DNA from 4 places in the Pseudomonas sp. B21-048 genome. Region 1 is predicted to be linked to each of the others. Evidence: predicted binding sites of a transcription regulator. Region 1 holds the regulator's gene; each other region holds the start of a gene.
What was found. The regulator FliA, encoded in region 1, starts transcription of late flagellar genes. The targets are predictions, from matches to a motif close to CTAAAGTTTNNNNNNNNNNNGCCGNTAA.

Region 1 (5,613 bases):
AGTCGAGCCACTGGAAGAGGGTGGCGTGATTGCCATGGTCGGCCCGGCGGGTATGGGCAAGACCACCACACTGGCCAAGCTCGCGGCCCGTTACGTGCTCAAGTACGGCGCGCAAAACATCGCGCTGGTCAGTATGGACAGCTATCGCATCGGTGCTCAGGAACAGCTCAAGACCCTGGGCCGCATCCTCAACGTGTCGGTCACCCACGTTGACCCGGGTCAATCGCTGGTGCAGGCGCTGGAACCCTTGCTGCGCAAACGCGTAGTGCTGATCGATACCGCCGGCCTGCAGGCCAGCGATCCGGCACTGCGCATGCAGCTCGAAAGCCTGGCCGGACGAGGGATCAAATCAAAAAATTATCTGGTCTTGGCAACCACTAGCCAAAAACAGGTTCTAACCGCCGCTTATCATAGTTACAAACGTTGCGGCCTTGCCGGCTGCATCCTGACTAAACTGGATGAAACGGCAAGCTTGGGCGAGGTGTTGAGCCTGGCCATCAGTCATGAATTGCCGGTGGCTTACCTGACCGATGGCCCGCGGATCCCGGATGATTTGCATCTGCCGCGTCGTCATCAGTTGGTCAGCCGCGCCGTTAGCGTGCAAATGCAGGAAGAACCCAGCGAAGAAGCCATGGCTGATATGTTCGCTGACCTTTACCACGGCCCGACCAAGCGGGTTGGCTGAGGTATTAATGAATAATTTTTGTACCTACATCGATGGTCTGCCACGCATTGTTCAGTTGGTGAGCGCGCAGCCAGTAATGTGGCCTCCGTCTAAGTAAGACAAGGTAAAGAAAGAACATGGGCAGCATGCATCCCGTACAGGTGATCGCGGTGACCGGCGGCAAAGGTGGCGTCGGGAAGACTAACGTGTCAGTGAACTTGTCCCTGGCTCTCGCTGAGCTCGGCCGGCGCGTCATGCTGCTGGATGCCGATCTGGGGCTGGCGAATGTCGACGTCCTGCTAGGGCTGACACCTAAACGCACACTGGCCGACGTGATCGAAGGCCGCTGTGAGCTGCGCGACGTGCTGTTGCAAGGGCCTGGCGGTATCCGCATCGTCCCCGCCGCGTCCGGCACCCAGAGCATGGTTCATTTGAGCCCGGCGCAGCATGCCGGCCTGATCCAGGCCTTCAGCGACATCGGCGACAATCTCGACGTATTGGTGATCGACACCGCCGCGGGTATTGGTGACTCAGTGGTCAGTTTCGTTCGCGCAGCGCAAGAAGTCTTGCTGGTGGTGTGCGACGAACCGACCTCGATCACTGACGCCTACGCACTGATCAAACTGCTTAACCGCGACTACGGCATGAATCGTTTCCGCGTCCTGGCCAACATGGCGCAGAGCCCGCAGGAAGGCCGCAACCTGTTCGCCAAGTTGACCAAGGTCACGGATCGCTTCCTCGACGTCGCCTTGCAATATGTTGGCGCGGTGCCTTACGACGAAAGCGTGCGCAAGGCCGTGCAGAAGCAGCGGGCCGTTTACGAAGCCTTTCCACGTTCCAAGTGCGCCCTGGCGTTCAAGGCCATTGCGCAGAAAGTCGATACCTGGCCGCTGCCGGCCAACCCGCGTGGGCATCTGGAATTTTTCGTCGAGCGCCTCGTGCAACAAACGGCAGGACCCGTGCTATGACAGCCAGCGGTTACAACCTCTACAAGAGTTCGGCGCGTGACGCGCAGTACGAGCTGATCGAGCGTTACGCGCCACTGGTCAAACGCATTGCCTACCACTTGCTGGCGCGTTTGCCCGCCAGCGTCCAGGTCGAAGATCTGATCCAGGCCGGGATGATCGGCCTGCTTGAAGTATCCACCAAATATGACGCCAGCAAAGGCGCGAGTTTCGAAACGTACGCGGGCATTCGAATCCGCGGCGCGATGCTCGATGAAGTGCGCAAGGGGGACTGGGCGCCACGTTCGGTTCACCGCAATACCCGCATGGTCAGCGACGCGATTCGCTCGATTGAAGCTAAAACCGGCCGTGACGCTAAAGATCACGAGGTTGCGGCCGAACTCCAATTGAGTCTCGACGATTATTACGGGATTTTGAACGACACCCTGGGCAGCCGGTTATTCAGTTTCGACGATCTGTTGCAGGACGGCGAACATGAAGGGCTGCATGAGGATGGCGCCAGTGCTCATATCGAGCCGTCACGCGATCTGGAAGATGAACGCTTCCAGGCGGCGCTGGCGGACGCGATTGCCAATTTGCCGGAGCGTGAGCGACTGGTGTTGGCGCTGTACTACGACGAAGAGTTGAATCTCAAGGAAATCGGTGAGGTCCTGGGGGTCAGCGAATCGCGGGTCAGCCAGTTACACAGCCAGTGCGCGGCCCGTTTGCGGGGGCGTTTGGGGGAGTGGCGAGCGCGCTGAAGGCAGTGTGGGGACACTGCGAATGGAGCGGGTGTGGTGTTGAACCGCGCCGGTCTCGATCTGTTGTGCTCCAGACAGTCATTGAGTGCTTTGCCGGATTGATTGAAATGGCGCGTCCAGGTGCTGGGCGCGTTTAAGACTGCTTGGAGGTCGAATTGGACAAGAACATGAAAATCCTCATCGTGGATGACTTCTCAACGATGCGGCGGATCATAAAAAACCTGTTGCGTGACCTTGGGTTCACCAACACGGTCGAGGCTGACGATGGCATCACTGCCATTCCGGTTCTCAACAGCGGCAGCATCGACTTTCTGGTAACGGACTGGAACATGCCTGGCATGACCGGTATCGATCTGCTGCGTCACGTGCGCGCCGATGAAAAGCTCAAGCACCTGCCGGTGCTGATGGTGACCGCTGAAGCCAAGCGCGAGCAAATTATCGAGGCGGCCCAGGCCGGTGTTAACGGCTATGTGGTCAAACCCTTCACAGCCCAGGCGTTGAAAGAAAAAATCGAGAAGATTTTCGAACGCATCGGTTGATGTACTGCGCCACGGGGGAGCTATGGAGCAAAACGAATCTTCACAGGGCGATTTTGAGTCGACCCTGAAAAAACACGCGGTCGAACTGGTCGAGAGCCTTGAAAAAGGCAGGTTCGGCGACGCTGTGCAACTGATCCATGAGCTCAACCAGACCCGTGACCGCGGCCTGTACCAGGAAGTGGGCAAGCTCACTCGCGAGCTGCATAGCGCGATCGTCAATTTTCAGATTGACCCGCACATGCCGCAAGCCGAGGAAGTGTCTCAGATCACGGATGCCACTGAGCGCCTGGGTTATGTGGTCAAGCTGACCGAGGCCGCGGCCAACCGCACCATGGACCTGGTGGAAAACGCCACGCCGCTGATCAACAGCCTGAGCGATGAAGCTCAGGCGCTGAGCACGGATTGGGGACGGTTCATGCGTCGCGAAGTCGGGGCTGAAGAGTTCCGTGAACTGGCCAGGCGGGTCGATGGTTTCCTGACCCGCAGCAGTGAAGACAACCGCATCGTGTCGAGCAACCTCAACGACATTCTGCTGGCTCAGGATTACCAGGACCTCACCGGTCAGGTGATCAAGCGCGTGACCCAATTGGTCACCGAAGTTGAAAGCAATCTGCTCAAGCTCGTGCTCATGGCCAGCCATGTCGACCGCTTTGCGGGTATCGAACATGACCATGAAGCGATGCTGGCTGAAAAAGATCCACAAAAACATCTCTCTCAGGGTGAAGGTCCGCAGATTCATGCCGATAAAAGAGAAGACGTTGTGTCCGGTCAGGACGATGTGGACGATTTGCTATCCAGCCTAGGTTTTTAGAGTTCTAGGTTTTTTAGGTTTTTAGACCTGTAGGAGCACCCCCTTAATGAGCTTCGGCGCCGATGAAGAGATCCTTCAGGATTTCCTGGTTGAGGCCGGCGAGATTCTAGAGCAACTGTCCGAACAGCTGGTCGAGCTTGAAAGCCGACCGGATGATGCGGATTTGCTCAATGCAATTTTTCGCGGTTTTCACACTGTAAAAGGGGGCGCCGGCTTCCTCCAGCTCAACGAGCTGGTGGAGTGCTGTCACATCGCCGAGAACGTGTTCGACATCCTGCGCAAGGGTGAGCGTCGCGTTGACTCGGAACTGATGGACGTGGTTCTCGAAGCACTGGACGCGGTGAACAGCATGTTCAGCGAAGTCCGCGAACGCAGCCCGATCACGGCTGCCACGCCTGAATTACTGGCTGCTCTGGCTCGTCTGGCCGAGCCGCAAACCGCCGATGAAGCGGCACCCGTCGCTGAAGTGGTGCAAGAGCCTGCCGCTGAAAGCGAATCAGGTGACGTCACCGATAACGAATTCGAACAACTGCTGGACTCGCTGAATGCCGTCAAGGCCCAGGCCGAGGCGCCCGCCGCTGTTCCGGCACCGACCAGCGATACGGCGGCCAGTGACGAAATCACCGATGCCGAGTTCGAGTCGTTGCTCGATCAATTGCACGGCAAAGGCCAGTTCGCTGCCGATGCCGTGGTCGCAGCACCTACCGCACCGGCTGCTCCGAAAGCGGCAGGCGACAGCTCCGACATTACCGACGACGAATTCGAAGCACTGCTCGACACGCTGCATGGCAAAGGCAACTTTGCGGTCGATGCACTGGAGTCGGCGATTGCGTCGGCCCCGGCCCCGGCTGGGCCAACCGCTAAAGCGGCTGGCGGCGATCTGATCTCCGATCATGAGTTCGAATCGCTGCTCGACGAATTGCATGGCAAGGGCAAATTCACTGAAGTGGGTTCCGCTGCTTCTGCGGTAGTGGCACCCGTCGCCAAGCCTGTTGCACCGGCACCGGCACCGGCGCCTGTCGCCAAAGCGCCTGAGCCAAAAGCCGAAGCGCCCAAGCCTGCTGCCACCGCCGCCCCGGCGCCTGCTCGTGCCCCGGCTGCGCCACCACCGGAAAAACCGGCCAGCGAAGCCGAGACCACCGTGCGGGTCGATACCGCGCGCCTCGACGAAATCATGAACATGGTCGGCGAGTTGGTACTGGTGCGTAACCGCCTGGTCCGTCTGGGCCTCAACAGCGGCGACGAAGCCATGTCCAAGGCCGTGTCGAACCTCGACGTGGTCACGGCCGACCTGCAGACCGCGGTCATGAAGACCCGGATGCAGCCGATCAAGAAAGTCTTCGGGCGCTTCCCGCGCTTGGTTCGCGACCTGGCTCGCCAGCTCAAGAAAGAGATCAACCTGGAACTGGTCGGCGAAGAAACCGACCTCGACAAGAACCTCGTCGAGGCCCTGGCCGACCCGCTGGTCCACTTGGTGCGCAACTCAGTCGACCACGGTATCGAAGAGCCGGCTGATCGCGAAGCGATGGGCAAGCCTCGCAGCGGCAAGGTGATCCTGTCCGCTGAACAGGAAGGCGACCACATCCTGCTGTCCATCTCCGATGATGGCAAAGGCATGGACGCCGATGTTCTGCGCGGCATCGCCGTGAAGAAAGGCCTGATGGACAAGGATGCGGCGGACCGTCTCAGCGAGTCGGATTGCTTCAACCTGATCTTCGCGCCGGGCTTCTCGACCAAGACCGAAATTTCCGACGTCTCCGGGCGCGGCGTGGGCATGGACGTGGTGAAAACCAAGATCGCCCAGCTCAACGGCACTATCAATATCTACTCGACCAAGGGCAAGGGCTCGAAGATCGTCATCAAGGTCCCGTTGACCCTGGCGATCATGCCAACG
Region 2 (5,613 bases), 1.0 Mb from region 1:
TCGCCTTGAGAGTGCGGGATTTGGGTGATGAAGATCCATTGCTGGTCACCCGCCGCCTGCGGCAGGCCCAAATGGCGATGGTTGCCAGCCCTGCATTTTTGCTCGGCCGTGAAATCAATCATCCCGAAGACCTGAAAAACCTGCCCGTGCTCGGCGCTCTGGAAGCCGACCGCATGGTGCACATCCGCCTGCTTGATCAAACAGGTAAAAGCTATGATCTGAGCCTGGAAGCGCGATTGGGAATTGACGATTTCATCGTGCGCAAAGCCTGCACCCTCAGCGGCCTGGGCTTTACCATGCTGCCGATGATGCATTGCGAGCAAGAGCTGAAAAATGGCGCGCTGGTGCAACTGCTTCCCGACTGGTCATTGCCGGGCGGCTGGCTGCAAGCCGTCTACCCTCATCGACGCGGGGTGATGCCGGCGGTGCGTGCCTGGATCGACCATTTGATCGAATCATTCAATGCGTGTGGGGACAGACTGTTATGAAAGCGGGACTAATGAGCGAAGAGGACGTCGCGCAATTCTGCCTGGCACTGCCCGGTGCGCGGGAAGACTACAAGTGGGGTGGCGTGCGGGTGTTTTCGATTGCCGGGAACAAGATGTTCGCCTTGCAGAACCTGCGGGGGCAGTCCCTGGCGTTCAAGGTCGACAAGGACCTGTTCCTGGGCCATTGCGACCGGCCGGGCATTCACCCGGCGCCGTATCTGGCCCGGGCCCAGTGGGTCATCATGGAAACGCCCTACCCGCTGGGCACCGAAGAGCTGCAAGGCTTGCTGCGACGTTCTCACCAACTGGTGGTGAGTAAGTTGCCCAAGCGAACGCAGGTCGGCTTGCTGCTTTAAAGCAATGCAAACAGGTTAGCGCCCAGAAACAGCTGATCGATCCAGAACACCTGATGCATCAGCACGATGAGCCAGAACACCAGTTGAAACGAGACTTTGCGGGTCTTGTGCCGAAACGCTTGCTGGGCCAGCAAGGCGCCCGGCCAACCGCCCGCCAGCTCCACCGCGTGCAACACGTTCTCCGGCGTGCGCCAACTGTCGGCGCGGGCCTTGTGCTTGTCGCTCCAGTACAGGAAAAACGCCAGCACGCTGACGATGCCGTAGGCCGCCAGGGGAATCACCGACACCCCGCGCAGCCACAGCGACACCGAGCCAAATAATGGCACTGCGCACAGCACAGCGAACGCCAGCAGTTTCAGCCGCAGGTTTTGAATGGCTCCCCCGGACTTGCGCCCGGGGTTGTGGCGTGCGGCGGAGTCACTCATGGTTTGACCGCTGTCCAGTCGACCCAGCCGAATTGCCAAGTGGCCAGGATCACCAGACCAAACGCGATGCGATACCAGGCGAATGTCGCGTAGCTGTGGCTGGCAATGAATATCAGCAAGGCCCGGACGGCGATCATCGCAAAGATAAACGCAGTGATGAAGCCAATGGCAAACACCGGAAAATCCGCCGGCACAAACAGATCGCGGTATTTATAGCCGGAGTACACCGCCGCGCCGACCATGGTCGGCATGGCGAGGAAGAACGAGAACTCGGTGGCCGTCTTGCGCGACAACCCGAACAGCAAGCCGCCAATGATCGTCGAGCCGGAACGCGAGGTCCCCGGAATCATCGCCAGGCACTGGGCGAAGCCGACTTTCAGGGCGTCTTTCCAGGTGATGTCGTCGACACTTTCAGCATGCACTTCATGCTGACGGCGTTCAGCCCACAACATGACGATCCCGCCCACGACCAATGCAGTGGCCACGGTAATCGGGTTGAACAGGTACTCGTGAATCAAGTCGGCGAAAATCACCCCCAATACCACGGCCGGCAGGAAGGCAATCAACAGGTTCGCGGTAAAGCGTCGAGCGCTGGGCTGCGTCGGCAAACCGATAACCACGTCGAAGATCTTGCGGCGAAACTGCCAGACCACCGCCAGGATCGCGCCGAGCTGAATGATGATGTTGAAGGCCATGGCGCGCTCACCGCCAAAATTGAGCAAATCCGCCACAATGATCTGGTGCCCGGTACTGGAAATGGGCAAGAACTCCGTCAGCCCTTCTACAACGCCTAAAATCAATGCCTGAAAGGCCGTCCAAAGATCCATCAATCCCCCAAGAAGCAATACCCCCAGGCATGCTCCGTTAATATTTTTTAAGCGTTCATTGCGATCAGCGTAGCTGACATGCCGCGCGCACAAGATCCCCACAAAACCGTACAAATGCCGTGAAAAACAAACTGGAACTCAGGTTTTTTCGCGTGGGGCCGAAATCCTATCAGACACGCCTTGTTTTCGCTGCCGCGTAATAGGACCTGAGTCGCATAGGCCCGATCGACAAAGTGTGGTTGGATGCTGGCGATCGTTTATGACAAGAACAAGAAAACGGAGTAACAGCGTATGAACAGCTTGCGCAGTGTGTCGATCAGCCGACGCTTGTGGCTCATCTTGATCGTGGCCGTGGTGATGCTATCGACGTTGGGCGTGTTGATGCTCAAGCAGATTCACGACGACCTTTATCAGGCCAAGGCCCAAAAGACCCAGCATGTGGTGCAGACCGCCAGTGGCATCCTTACCTACTACCACGGCCTGGAAAATGCCGGCACCCTCACCCGTGACGCCGCGCAAAAGCAGGCACTGACCGCCGTGCGCGGTTTGCGCTACGACCAGAATGACTACTTCTGGATCAACGATCTGACGCCGGTCATGATCATGCACCCGACCAATCCGAAACTTGAAGGCCAGAACCTGTCGACGATCCGCGACCCCGACGGTTTCGCGCTGTTCAACGAGATGGTCGCCATCGCTAAGGCCAAGGACGCCGGTATGGTCGACTATCGCTGGCCGAAACCGGGTGCCAACGCGCCGGTGGAGAAAACTTCCTACGTCAAACTGTTCGAACCCTGGGGTTGGGTGATCGGTTCGGGGGTGTATATCGATGACATGCAGGCCGAGTTTTATGCTCAGGTCTGGAAGGCCTCTTTCGTGGGCCTGGTGATTGCCCTGATCATGGCGTTGCTGGTGATCATGATTGCCCGCAGCATCGTGCGCCCGTTGCAGGAAACCGTGAACGCCATGGCCAATATCGCCAGCGGTGAAAGCGACCTGACCCGCAGCCTCGATACCCACGGCCAGGACGAAGTCACACAATTGGCCCGGCACTTCAACGCCTTTACCGCAAAACTGCGCCTGGTGATCTGTCAGCTGCAAACCTCCGCCAGCGCGCTGGGTCAGTCTTCCAGCGAACTGGGCAACGATGCCGCGCAAGCCCAGCAACGCAGCCAGCAGCAGTCGCAGCAGATGGAGCTGGTGGCGACCGCGATCAACGAAGTGACCTACGGTGTGCAGGATGTGGCCAAAAACGCCGGGCACGCGGCCAGCGAAATGCGCAATGCCGAGTCTCAGGCGCAACAGGGGCAGGTCAATATCGACGGCAGCCTGCAGCAGATCGACAAGCTGTCTTCGACCATCGATCAAGCCGTCGAAGTGATTCGTACGCTGGCCGCCGAAAGCACACAAATCGGCAGCGTTCTGGAAGTGATCCGCTCCATCGCCGAGCAAACCAACTTGCTGGCCCTCAACGCAGCCATTGAAGCCGCCCGGGCCGGCGAGCAAGGTCGCGGGTTTGCGGTGGTCGCCGATGAAGTGCGCCTGCTGGCCCAGCGCACCCAGAAGTCCACGGCGGAAATCCAGTCGATGATCGAACGCCTGCAAAGCCATTCCGAAGCGGCGGTCAAGGTGATTGGCGACAGCAGCCGTGCGTCACAACTGACTATCGAACAGGCCGGCCTGGCCGGCGCCAGCCTGAATGCCATCGGCCAGGCCTTGCGCAACCTCAACGGGTTGAACGCTTCGATTGCCAGTGCGACCTTGCAACAGGCCCACGTGGTGGAAGACATCAATCAGAACGTCACCCAAGCAGCCGGGTTGTCCCACAGCACGGCACTGGCGGCCGAGCAGTCGAGCGTGGCCAGCGTACATCTCAAGGAACTGAGTGAGCAGTTGAACGGGTTGCTGAAGCAATTTCGGGTGTGACTCCGTCCCAGCACCCGGCGTTGCCCCTACAGGGACTGGCAAGCCCCATTCCCCACAATCCGGGTACAATTCGCCCCCCTCATTTGTACAACACCAAGGAATCTCCATGTCCGGGCTTGAACTGTTTGCTGCCGCCCTCGGCGTGATTGCCGTCTGGTTGACGGTCAAACAGAACCCCTGGTGCTGGCCGATCGGGCTGGTCATGGTGCTGCTGTATAGCTGGATTTTTTTTGAGGTGAAGCTGTATTCGGACATGCTGCTGCAAGTGATCTACGCCGCATTGCAGCTCTACGGCTGGTGGCAGTGGACCCGCGCGGGCGCGGCGCATGACGGGCGGCAGGTCAGCCTGCTCGATGGCAAATCCATCGCGCTCGGTCTGGTCGTGGGCGCAGTTGGCAGTTTGCTGCTGGGCGCCGCGATGGCCCACTGGACCGATGCCGCCCAGCCCTGGCTCGATGCGGCACTGACCGGCTTCAGTTTGGTGGCGCAGTTATGGATGGCGCAAAAACGTCTGCAATGCTGGCCGCTGTGGATCGCGCTGGACATCATTTTTGTTGGCCTCTTCGTCTATAAAGCGATGTACCTCACCGCCGGCCTGTACGGTTTATTCGCGCTGCTGGCGGTGCATGGCTGGCGGACGTGGCGCGTAGATCCGGCGTTGCGCACATGAAAGTACTGGTACTCACGGGGCCTGAATCCAGCGGCAAGAGCTGGCTGGCCGCCGAACTGCAACAGCAATTCGGCGGTGCTCTGGTGGGCGAATACGTGCGCTGGTTCATTGAGCAGAAGGCGCGAGACACCTGCCCGGCCGATATCCCCGACATCGCTCGCGGTCAGCTGCAATGGGAGGACGACGCCCGCGCCCTTGGGCCGCAGCTGCTGATTCTCGACACTCACTTGCTGAGCAACATGCTCTGGAGCCAGACCCTGTTTGGCGATTGCCCGACTTGGCTCGAGCAGGCGCTGCTGGCCCGGCACTATGACTTGCACTTGCTGCTGTCGCCCGAACAGGTCGTCTGGACCGATGACGGTCAGCGTTGTCAGCCCGAGCTGGATGAACGCCGGGCTTTTTTCAACGCGACTCAGGCATGGCTGGAGCAACATCGACAGCCTGTTCAAGTGCTTCAGGGCGATTGGGCCGAACGCCGGGTTCAGGCATTGCAAGCCGTCGCGTTACTGCTCGAGCGCTGATCGTGCTTATTCTGCGATTGATGTCGCAGAGGGCCTTTGCCGCTTCACCGCCCTAGCGGATCTGATGCTTGTGCAGCAATCGGTAAAAAGTCGGCCGCGACACCCCCAGGACTCTGGCAGCAACGCTGAGGTTGTCGCTGTGGCGGTTCAATACGTCGCACAGCGCCTGACGCTCGGCGCGGGTCTTGTAGTCTTCAAGGGTACCCATCGGCGAGGCAAAGCCGTGTTGACTGATCAGCCCCAAGTCGCGCGCCTCGATCTGCCGTCCTTCGGCCAGAACCAGCCCGCGCCGTACCCGGTTGGCTAACTCGCGGACATTGCCTGGCCAGTCATGCTTGCCCATGGCGATCAACGCGTCCTCGCTGAAGCTGCGAGGACGACGGCCGGTTTCATGGCTGTA
Region 3 (5,613 bases), 2.6 Mb from region 1:
GTTGGCAACCATGGTCCCGGCCACGCCTGAAGACAACACGTGGGTGGTCGACACCGGCAGGCCGAACATGTCAGCGGCGCCGATGGTCAGCATCGCCACGGTTTCCGCCGAGGCGCCCTGGGCGTAGGTCAGGTGTGTCTTGCCGATTTTTTCGCCGACCGTCACCACGATGCGTTTCCAGCCGACCATGGTGCCCAGCCCCAGGGCGATGGCCACCGCGATCTTCACCCACAGCGGAATGAACCGTGTGGCGTTGTCGATCTGTTGCTTGAACAGTAGCAGCTTGCCGGCGGTGTCGGCATCAAAGTTGCCTACCTTGTTCTTGTCCATCAGGCGAATGGTTTCGCTGGTCAGGTACATGTCGTTACGCACGTTGCCCATCGCTTCGGCCGGGACTTTCGACAGTGAGCCGTAACCCTTCACTTCGTTACCGATGTGGCCCGCCAGCGCGGCGAGGGCGGGGATCAGTTGCGGCGTGGCTTCCTTGCTGCGCATGTAATCGGTCAGCACCGGGCGTGGATCGGCGGGCGCCGGCACCGGCGAGTTTTTCATCAGGGCTTGCTGGGTGACTTCAGCCACCGCAGCGAACTGCAGGGACTGATCCGCCGGCATGGTCCGGTTCAGCGCATACGCCATTGGCAGGGTACCGACCAGAATCAGCATGATCAGGCCCATGCCTTTCTGGCCGTCGTTGGAACCGTGGGCGAACGACACACCGGTGCAAGTCAGAATCAACATGCCACGAATCCACCACGGTGGCGGGGTGTCGCCCTTCGGCGCTTTGTACAACGCGCGATTTTTGACGAAGGCGCGCAATGCCAGCAACAGCAACGCGGCAAACGCGAAGCCGATCAGCGGTGACAACAACAGCGCGTAACCCACTTTGGTTGCCTGGGCCCAATCCACGCCACTGGTGCCGTCACGGCCGTGCATCAGCGCGTTGGCCACGCCGACCCCGATGATCGAGCCGATCAGGGTGTGCGACGAAGACGCCGGCAAACCCAGCCACCAGGTGCCGAGGTTCCACAGGATCGCGGCGATCAACAGGGCGAAGATCATCGCGAAACCGGCGGAGGAACCGACTTGCAGAATCAGCTCCACCGGTAACAGGGCGATGATGCCGAACGCCACCGCGCCGCTCGACAGCAACACCCCCAGAAAGTTGAAAAATCCGGACCAGACCACCGCGAAATGCGGCGGCAAGGAGTGGGTATAAATCACCGTCGCCACGGCGTTCGCGGTGTCGTGAAAACCGTTGACGAACTCAAAGCCCAGAGCAATCAACAGTGCGACGCCCAACAGCAGAAACGGCGTCCAGGTGGTGACCACCGTGCCGAGTTCGCTCATGTCGTGCATCAGACTGTAGGCGGTGAACAACAGCCCGCTGCTCAGCACCGCAAAGAACAGCACAAGGGTGAGCAGACCAGGTTTTTTATCGAGCTGCAGTTTGGCGCTGCTGGCGGGAGCCTGGGCAGAGGCGGTGAAGGAAGGCGTGGCCATGCCGGACAATCCTGAGCAGAGAAGGAATGTCTCCCATGATCGTTGCTAAATATTACAAAGAGACTGCGCTGGGTCAGTGTTTGGGTTTTTTGTGGGGCCGCGATCCGACGATCTGATCGTTCCCACGCTCCGCGTGGTAATGCCGCCCCGGACGCTCTGCGTCGAGCGATGGTGCCGGTGGTGGTAATCAATAATCCTGGCGCTTGCGAAACGCCCAGCGCCCGGCAATCAGGGTAAACGTCGCGACCAGCGCCACCAGAATCCAGAACCCCTCTGGGTCACCGGAAAGCGGCACGCCGCCGACGTTCATGCCGAAGAAACCGGCGATGATGTTGATCGGCAGCGCCAGCACCGTGACCACGGTCAGGGTGAACAGCGTGCGGTTGCTTTGTTCGTTGAGGTTGGCGGCGATTTCTTCCTGCAACAGCTTGATCCGTTCACCGAGGGCCGTGAGGTCGTTGATGATCAGCGCAAACTCTTCGGTGGACTTGCGCAGCTCCTTGACGTCCTCTTTCTGCAACCATTGCGGCGGACGATTGAGCAGGCGCAGCAACGAGCCCGGCTCCAGCGCCAGCAACCGTTGCAGGCGCACCAGCACCCGGCGGTTGGCGCCCAGCTCAGCCCGGTTGGTCGACAGGCGCGAAGACAGCAACTCATCTTCGACCTGATCGACGCTGAGGCTGGTCTTGCGCACGATCTGCGTCAGCACTTCGCCCTGATCGCGCAGTAAATGCACCAGCAATTCCAGCGGTGAGCGAAAGCATTCACCGGCCTTCACCGAAGAGCGCAGCTTGTCCACCGAGTGCAGCGGTTGCAGTCGGGCGCTGATGATCAGCCGGCTGCGGGCACAGACCCACAGCGTCGAGACATCCGAGGAGACCATGCTGCTGAGGTTGAACACCACGTCGTTGACCACCGCCAGCAACGCCGAATCGACATGCTCGATGCGCGTCGAACGGGAACCTTCGTGCAAGGCTTCGAAAAACTCGTCAGGCAATGCCAGATGGCTTTTCATCCAGCGCTCGCATGCGGCGTGGGCCAGGTTCAGGTGCAACCAGAGGAATTCATCACTGTCGTCCGGTTGTTGAAGGCAGTGCAGCGCCTTGGCCGAATCGATTTCCTGACCGCGCTCGCCGGGGCGAAAACTGAAGCCGTAAAGGAGGCCGAACAGGTCGGAATCGCGATGGCGCTGGTCGATGCTGTGGTTCATGAGGTCTCGCTGTGAGGGGGACGCCTGTTGCAGGTTTCCCAGGTTCACTTGAGCCTCATCATCGCAAGCAATTCTGAAGGTTTTGTGACAGTTGAATGGCGCCGAAAAAACCGCCCGCTGCCAGTGGTCGGAAGAAACTCAAGAAAGGCTCTGGCCCGCCGATGAGGCTGTTGTCGATCTTCCGATTCTGGTCATAAACCAGCGTCGCTGACAGGGATGTCCGGACACCTCGCACGTCTATAAGTCGTGCTTCAACTTCGTCATGAGATATCACTCGATGTTTTTGCAAAAGTCCCTGCGAGCACAAATTCTTGCCCTGTTGAGCGGCAGCCTGCTGGCGATGTTGCTGATCGCGTTGGCCTGCTTTCACTTTCTGTCCAATGGCGTTCAGAACTACGCGAACCTGATTGAAGGTCCGTTGCACACCTCGCAATTGATTGATGAAGCCAACCTGCAATTCAAGGTGCAGGTTCAGGAGTGGAAAAACGTTCTGCTGCGCGGCAAGGAACCTGCGAACCTGGACAAATACTGGAAGCAGTTCGAGGACCGCCAGCGCGACGTGCAGGGCATTCTCGGCGAACTGGCCGGGCAGAAGGGCATCGAGCCGCAACTCAAGACTCGCATCGAACGCCTGCGTGAAGAGCATCGTGTATTAGGTGCGGCCTATCAGAAGGGCCGTGATGCCTACGCCGCTGCCGGTGCCGACCCAGAGACCGGCGACAACGCGGTCAAAGGTGTCGACCGTGCGGCCAGCGAACAGATGAATGAATTGGTCAGCGAACTGCGCAAACAGGGCATCGAACAATCGAAGCTGATCAGTGCCAGCGCCGCTCAGACTGTATTGCTGGGGCTCGTGGTGATGCTGCTGTCGGGAGTGTTGATTGGCCTGTTGAGCCTGTGGCTGGTCAACCGCAACCTGGTGGAGCCGATTCGCAAACTGATCGACTACGTGACACAACTCAGCCAGGGCCGCTTTGCCGAACGCGTGGCCAGCACCCGTCAGGACGAGTTGGGCAACCTGGCCAAGGCCGCCAATACCTTGCGCGATTTCCTCGCCGAAACTTTCAGTCGTTTACAGCGCAGTGCGACGGATCTGAACACCGCCAGCGGCGAGCTGAATTCCATTGCCGGCCTCATGGCCAGTGGCACCAACGAGCAGTTCAGCCGTACCGATCAGGTGGCTACGGCGATGAACGAGATGTCCGCCACTGCGCAAGAAGTCGCGCGCCACGCAGCCGATGCGGCACGTGCGGCCGATGATGCTGATCAGTCCGCCCAGCAGAGCGAAAAAGTCATGCAGGGCACCATTCATACCATCACCCAAATGCGCGGCGAAATTGCCAACACCGCCACGGTTATCCGTCGTCTGGAAGAAGACAGCGGACGCATCGGCAAGGTCTTGGAAGTGATTCGCGGCATCGCCGAACAAACCAACCTGCTGGCGCTCAACGCGGCGATCGAAGCGGCCCGTGCCGGTGAAGCCGGCCGCGGATTTGCGGTGGTCGCCGATGAAGTACGCAGCCTGGCCCAGCGCACGGCAGCGTCGATCATCGAGATCAATCAGATCATTCAAACCGTGCAAACCGGTGCTGTGGACGCGGCCCAAGCCATCGAAAGCGGCCAGTCGCGCAGTGAGCAAAGTGTCGAGCAAGTAACCCAGGCTGGCGCCATGCTCGAGCGCATCACTCATGCCGTGGAAGCCATTCGCGACATGAACCGCCAGATCGCCACCGCCGCTGAAGAGCAGACTTCAGTGGCCGAAGACATCTCGCGTAACCTCACCGAAATCACCAGCATCGCCAGTACCAACCTGGACAACGTGCAGCGCACTGAAGCGGCCAGCCACAATCTGCATGGGTTGTCGGGGCAGTTGAATGAAGTGACGGCGCGGTTGAGCGCCTAGTGAAAGCGGCCACACTTGGGCTTTGTTGCAGGCGGTGACGGCGGCGTGGTTACAGGCGTTGCAGGATGAGGTTGGCAGTCCGTCGGTTCGGTGCTCGGCACCGCCGCTCAAGTCCGTGGGAGCAAGCTGAAGATGAACGTCGTACCCTGTAGCTCGGTCGAGACCACCTCCAGTTTCCCGCCATGGGACTGCGCAATCTGACTGGCAATGTACAACCCCAACCCGAGGCCGGCCTGCGGTCTTGCGTCGGCTGGTTTGGAGTAGGGCTGGAACAGGTGCGGCAGCGCATCCTCGGCAATCAGCCCCTGGTTTTTTACCCTCAACACAAAGTGCCCTTCCTTGATTTGCGCGCTGACCTCGACCGGGCCGTCGGGGTCTCCATGGACAACTGCGTTCGCCACCAGATTGGACAGCAACTGTGCGACCCGCTCGCGATCGCAATGAATGTTGCTCAGGTCGCCAATCGACGACTGAATGATGCGTTTAGGGTGAATGCTCTGGATCTCGGAAATGACATGCCGCAATGCATCTCCCAGATCCGGGCACGGCTCGATGTTCATGGGAATGCCCCGTCCCAGTGAGCCCCGGGCGAAGTCCAGCACGTCATCGACCAGTTTGGTCGCACGTTGGGCGCTGGTGAGGATGTGCCGGGCGCGTTGCTCATTTGCGGGGTCAGAGACTTTACGCAGAAGCATTTCGGCACCGGCGCTAATGGCAAACAAGGGGTTGCGCAGGTCATGGCCGAGCACGGCGATGAACTGTTCGCGCAATTCGGCGGTTTTACGTTTCTTGATCAGCGACGCTTCGGTCCGTTGCAGGTTTTCTTCGGCTTCGATCTGCAGCGCCAGCATCCGGGCGAAAGACTCCATGGTGCTCTGGATCGTGCTGGACTTGAGCGGCGCCGGAGTGGGATCAAAGGCACAAAGGGTGCCGAAAAAGCGCCCGTCTGTGCGCACTATCGGGACGGCCATGTAGCTTTCGAATGGATAAGTGCTGGGCG
Region 4 (5,613 bases), 2.6 Mb from region 1:
GGCGGATTTCACCGCGCTGTTCGCGCCGAACGTGAACTCCTATCAGCGCCTGTGCCATCCTTACGCATCGCCGAATAATGCCTGCTGGTCCCACGACAATCGCGCGGCCGGGCTGCGCATTCCGGCCAGTTCTTCGGTCGCTCGTCGGGTCGAAAACCGCTTGCCGGGGGCCGATGCCAATCCGTATCTGGCGATCGCCGCGAGCCTGGCCGCGGGGTTGTATGGCATCGAAAACCAGCTGGAGCCGAGCGAGCCGATCCAGGGTGAGTTCGTTGTGCCGGATAATCTTTCGTTGCCGTGTACCTTGCATGCGGCTCTCGAACGTCTGAAACGTAGCCAATTGGCCAAGGAACTGTTCGGCAAGGAGTTCATCGAAGGCTACATCGCTTCGAAGACCATGGAGTTGACCAGCTTCTTCGATGAAATTACTCCCTGGGAACGGCGTGTGCTGGCAGCCCAGGCCTGACGACCTGTCGCCATCGGGCTATCGTTTGTCGATAGCCCGATACTCATTGCAAGGAGCCGCCCGGAACGCCGATGCGCCAAATCCTGAAATCCTTTCGAGGGCTTTATTTCGCCTCGCTGATGATGTTGATCGGCTCGGGCCTGTTGAGTACTTACCTGGCACTGCGCCTGGCGGCCGATAAAGTCGACAGCCTGTGGGTGGGTGCATTGATGGCCGCCAACTATTTTGGCCTGGTGCTGGGTGGCAAGATCGGCCACCGGTTGATTGCCCGGGTCGGGCATATTCGAGCCTATTCAGCCTGCGCCGGGATTGTCGGCGCGGCGGTGCTGGGCCATGGCCTGGTGGATTGGTTGCCCGCGTGGCTATTCCTGCGGGTGATCGTCGGCCTGGGCATGATGTGCCAGTACATGGTGATCGAAAGCTGGCTCAATGAGCAGGCGGAAGCGAATAAGCGTGGGGTGGTGTTCAGCGGCTACATGATCGCTTCGTATCTGGGGCTGGTGTTGGGCCAGCTGATTCTGGTCATGCACCCCGGCCTGGGCCTGGAACTGCTGATGCTGGTCGCGCTGTGTTTCGCCCTCTGCCTGGTGCCAGTGGCCCTGACGCGGCGGATTCACCCGGCGCCTTTGCACCCGGCGCCGATGGAGCCGCGGTTCTTCATCAAGCGCGTGCCGCAGTCACTGAGTACGGTGTTGGGGTCGGGGTTGATCGTCGGTTCATTCTACGGTCTGGCGCCGCTGTATGCCTCGCAGCAAGGGTTGTCGACCGAACAGGTCGGTCTGTTCATGGGGAGCTGCATTTTTGCAGGCCTGGTGGTGCAGTGGCCGCTGGGTTGGCTGTCGGACCGCTATGACCGGGCGCTGTTGATCCGCAGTTTTGCATTTTGCCTGGCACTGGCGGCGTTGCCGCTGGCGATTATGCCGAAGGTACAGCTGGAAGTACTGTTCGTCGCCGGGTTCCTCTGTTCATTGGTGCAGTTCTGCCTGTATCCATTGGCGGTGGCGTTTTCCAATGACCACGTGGAGGGTGATCGCCGGGTGTCGCTGACGGCGATGCTGCTGGTGACCTACGGTGTCGGCGCGAGTATCGGGCCGCTGGTGGCCGGGGTGTTGATGAAGCTGTTCGGCAGTCAGATGCTCTATGCCTTTTTCAGCTTCTTCGCCTTGGTGCTGGTGTGGCGAATTCGTCCGAAAGCGGTCACCAATCTGCATCAGGTGGACGATGCCCCGCTGCATCACGTGGCCATGCCGGACAGTATGGCAAGTTCACCACTGGTCGCTTGCCTTGACCCGCGTGTCGATGAGCAGGTGGTGCATGACCAGATGCAGAACCCGGTCAATCCAGAGGCTGATTTCAGCCCGGATGCCGAGGCCGAATCAGAAGCTGAAACAGATTCGGAATCAGCAGATCCTGACACGGGCCGCGAGCAAAGCTTTACCGAAGCGCGGCCTTGATCGAGGCATAAAAAAACGGGCAGTCACCGCAAGGGACTGCCCGTTTTTTTATGGGAGCGACGTATCAGAAGTCGTCTTTATCGAAGCGCCGCGCTTCGCGCTGAAGCTGATAGACGAACCGTTCGACCTGCCGTTGCACCAGACCGCTCATGTTATGAAAGCGAACGCCGGCAAAGGTGATTTTGATCTTTTCTTCGAAGTGCAGGTAACGCAGCTCCACCGGTGCCGTCATGTTGCCGAAGGGCAGGGCGGCAACGAAGCGGTCATAGACCTGGCCCAGTTGTAGCTTGGCGGTGATGTCGCCCTCGAAGCGCAACTTGCAGCCGGTGGCGGAGATGTCCAGTAGTTTGCCGCTGATGGGCGACTTGAGTTTGTCGCCCCCTAGGTCGACATTGACCAATTGCGCCAGCTTCAACGCGGCGCGAAAAGCATTGCGGCGCTGGTGGTAAACCACTTCATCGGGCAGCGCGCCACGGTAGCAGCGGCCATCGCCGGATTCGTCGATGGTCAGCGGGCCATTGCTTTCCCAGGCGATGCGTACACCGTCGTGAAAGCCTTCGACCTTGAACGGTTCGCCAGCCAGCAGATAGCGTTCACCGTCGCGAGGGATCATTTCGTCCAGGGCGATCATGTTACTGTCGCGATCGATGTCCACCAGATAACTCTGGAAGCGCTGGTTGCGCTCGTGGAACGTGATGATCAGCGGGTCATGGCTGTCTTGCAGCTGGCGCAGGTTGCCGGAGATTTCCAGGGGCGTGGTGAGCACCTTGGGTGGCTGCGGAGCATCTTCCGCGTTTAAGGCATTGGACACGGGGCATCAATCTCCAGGCAAATATGACTACTGGCCGGCATTTTGCCAGCATGTTTCGCGTCTTGATAGAGTGTGTGCATTGAAAGGCTCAAGCCTGGCTGAGCGGACGCGGTTTTGCGAGTTTGGAGGTTGAACCGCGGGCATCGTAGAGCGCTGGTGGCTCGCCACCGGTGAGGATTTTCAGCTGATTGGCCGTGGCGGCCTGCTGCACCAGAATCGACTGGCCATTATTGATATTGACGGCCTGGCATTGGGCCAGAAGGTCGGTCAGCACGTCGCTCTGTGCCAGCAACTGTTCGCCAATGCTTGAATGGCTGGCCAATTGTTCCAGGCCCTGGCGATGGGTCGGCAGGTTGAGACTGACGAGGATCTCACTGCGCTTGCGGCCATGTTGCTCGAGCAAAATGATCAATGCCTGTTTCTGCGCCAGAATCTCTTCAAGCAGTGGCATGTCGCGACCGTGCAAGGCGAGGGACTCGGTTTGCAGCAATTGCAGCAAGTGTTGTGCCGGGGCAAAGTCGTCGATGATCAGTTGCAGTAAATGAGTGTCGTGCATGGCTGGCCTTGGGTTTTAAGCGTCCAAAAGCCTGGCGCGGGCCGTGGCCTAGCGCTGGGCTTCGAAGTTGAGCAGTTTGCTGGCTACACGGTTGCTGTCGACTTTATAGCTGCCATCGGCAATCGCTGCTTTCAACTCGGCCACGCGGGCATTGTCGACGGCAGGTTGATCGCGCAGCTTGTCAGTGACCTTCTGCAACTGTTGAGCCTCATTGCTGAGGTGTACCGATTCCCCGCTTTTGGTGGTACTGGCCTGTTCGGCCGGGGTATTCAGCGGCATGGATTGGCCGGCTTCGACGGTTTCCTTCGCAGCGCTGGTACGTGTACCGCCCGTTAGTGACGAGGAGCTGTTTAAACGACTGAAATCGATGACCATGACAAAAAACCTCTGGGTATTTGGACGCTTGCCATGTTTTCGGCTATTTCCCGGAAAACTTTAGGCCCATTTATCAATGAGCGTGCGTGCACCCGCGCGTCCTGCCTGCGGCACAGTTTAGGGGACGGCCGAGTGGCGCGCCATATCTTCCAGAACAGAGTGTTTTACATGGCCACTCACATAAAAACTTCTACCTGGCCCGGCGCGGTGACTTGTGCCTTGATGACTCGCTGGGAGTTAAGGTTTTTCACGCGAATCTGTTCGCTGATGCCGCCATTGGACAGTGCCTCGCCCGGCATACGCACGCTGAGCGTACCACTGCGGGCGGTAATCACCACCTGATCGCCCTTGCGAATCACTTCCGCCTGTTCGAGATGCACCAGGGTAATGATCTGATCGGCGACCATTGGTCGGGTAAGTTTTTGTCCGATCGCCTGATCGACAGAGGTCAGAAAACCCTGATTGATCAGGCTGATATCACGCTCGCGCAGGGTCACGTCCTGAGGCTCGATAATCCCTGTGCGCTTGAGGGGGCGGGTGGTCGTCACGATGTCGCGAAACAGCCGTACTTGAGCGGGTACGAAAACGGTCCAGGGGGAAGCGCCGTCGCAGCGAACCTTGACCGTGACCCGGCCCAGAGGCCTCGCCGGGCTTTCAAGGGTGGCTGTCAATTCCTTGTCGCACATGGGCATACGCAAGCGCGGATCGAGCTGGTTGACCTCGATCTCGTAGCGTCCTTGCGTTTGACTGGTGGCCAGATAGTCTTCTACGGTGAATTCAAGAAAGCCCTGAGTGACGCCGATAAGCATGTCAGGCAAGGTAACCGCGTCAGCAAGGGCAGGGCTGCCAGCGTTGAACAGGCAAACGGCCGGCATCACGCAGAGCAATCTGCGGCAGGTGGATGTCAGGCGTCGAAAAAATGTCGGTTCTGTGTTCATAAGAGTTAAAAAGCAAGCGCCGTGCCGTTTAGTGATGAATGTGCGTCGCAACACACTTAGCGTTGGTTGTAGGAGTCTGGCATGGCTGGTGTAATGGATTCGGTGAACCAGCGCACGCAACTGGTAGGGCAGAATCGCCTTGAGCTGTTGTTGTTCCGTCTTGACGGCCAGCAGCTGTATGGGATCAACGTATTCAAGGTTCGTGAGGTGCTGCAATGCCCCAAGCTGACCCTGATGCCCAAGTCCAGTCCTGTCGTGTGCGGTGTGGCAAATATTCGGGGGGCGACCATTCCGATTCTGGATCTGGCGATGGCGACCGGTTCCGGTGCGTTGAAAGATCAGAGCAATCCCTTCGTGATCATCACGGAGTACAACACCAAGACCCAGGGTTTCCTGGTTCGGTCGGTGGAGCGCATCGTCAACATGAACTGGGAGGAGATTCATCCGCCACCCAAGGGCACCGGGCGCGATCACTACCTGACGGCGGTGACTCGGGTCGACAACCAGTTAGTCGAAATCATCGACGTCGAGAAGGTGCTGGCGGAAGTGGCACCGACACCGGAAGCGATTTCGGTGGGCGTGGTGGATGTCGAGACTCAGCACAAGGCGTTGTCCTTGCGCGTACTGACGGTCGATGACTCATCGGTGGCGCGCAAACAGGTGAGCCGTTGCCTGCAAACGATCGGCGTCGAAGTGGTGGCGTTGAACGATGGTCGGCAAGCGCTGGATTACTTGCGCAAGCTGGCCGATGAGGGCAAGAAGCCGGAAGACGAGTTCCTGATGATGATTTCCGACATCGAGATGCCGGAAATGGACGGGTACACCCTGACAGCCGAGATCCGCGCCGACCCGCGCATGCAGAAGCTTCATATCATCCTGCACACTTCGTTGTCGGGTGTGTTCAATCAGGCGATGGTCAAGAAAGTCGGTGCCGATGACTTCCTGGCCAAGTTCCGTCCTGATGACTTGGCATCCCGGGTGGTCGACCGGATCAAAGCAGCAGATATCAGCTA

Region 2: a site for FliA is predicted at 2,234-2,261, ahead of LOY56_RS11995 (methyl-accepting chemotaxis protein). Genes of this name have one in related genera too.
Region 3: a site for FliA is predicted at 2,848-2,875, ahead of LOY56_RS19705 (methyl-accepting chemotaxis protein). Genes of this name have one in related genera too.
Region 4: a site for FliA is predicted at 3,699-3,726, ahead of flgM (flagellar biosynthesis anti-sigma factor FlgM). Genes of this name have one in related genera too.

Annotation. Positions count from the first base shown of each region.
Region 1 is NZ_CP087168.1:1,542,047-1,547,659, forward strand. Features, by position in the region: gene flhF (flagellar biosynthesis protein FlhF) at 1-685, shown strand, start outside; gene fleN (flagellar synthesis regulator FleN) at 802-1,632, shown strand; gene fliA (RNA polymerase sigma factor FliA) at 1,629-2,369, shown strand; gene LOY56_RS07055 (chemotaxis response regulator CheY) at 2,537-2,908, shown strand; gene LOY56_RS07060 (protein phosphatase CheZ) at 2,931-3,719, shown strand; gene LOY56_RS07065 (chemotaxis protein CheA) at 3,766-5,613, shown strand, end outside.
Region 2 is NZ_CP087168.1:2,561,279-2,566,891, reverse strand. Features, by position in the region: gene LOY56_RS12015 (LysR substrate-binding domain-containing protein) at 1-488, shown strand, start outside; gene LOY56_RS12010 (MmcQ/YjbR family DNA-binding protein) at 485-844, shown strand; gene LOY56_RS12005 (DUF1294 domain-containing protein) at 841-1,269, opposite strand; gene LOY56_RS12000 (undecaprenyl-diphosphate phosphatase) at 1,266-2,096, opposite strand; gene LOY56_RS11995 (methyl-accepting chemotaxis protein) at 2,388-4,022, shown strand; gene pnuC (nicotinamide riboside transporter PnuC) at 4,129-4,692, shown strand; gene LOY56_RS11985 (AAA family ATPase) at 4,689-5,213, shown strand; gene LOY56_RS11980 (sigma-54 dependent transcriptional regulator) at 5,266-5,613, opposite strand, start outside.
Region 3 is NZ_CP087168.1:4,186,881-4,192,493, reverse strand. Features, by position in the region: gene LOY56_RS19715 (inorganic phosphate transporter) at 1-1,500, opposite strand, end outside; gene LOY56_RS19710 (transporter) at 1,688-2,710, opposite strand; gene LOY56_RS19705 (methyl-accepting chemotaxis protein) at 2,988-4,613, shown strand; gene LOY56_RS19700 (GAF domain-containing sensor histidine kinase) at 4,721-5,613, opposite strand, start outside.
Region 4 is NZ_CP087168.1:4,114,004-4,119,616, reverse strand. Features, by position in the region: gene LOY56_RS19395 (glutamine synthetase family protein) at 1-466, shown strand, start outside; gene LOY56_RS19390 (MFS transporter) at 538-1,920, shown strand; gene LOY56_RS19385 (flagellar brake protein) at 1,985-2,731, opposite strand; gene LOY56_RS19380 (flagella synthesis protein FlgN) at 2,820-3,287, opposite strand; gene flgM (flagellar biosynthesis anti-sigma factor FlgM) at 3,336-3,662, opposite strand; gene flgA (flagellar basal body P-ring formation chaperone FlgA) at 3,839-4,600, opposite strand; gene LOY56_RS19365 (chemotaxis protein CheV) at 4,682-5,613, shown strand, end outside.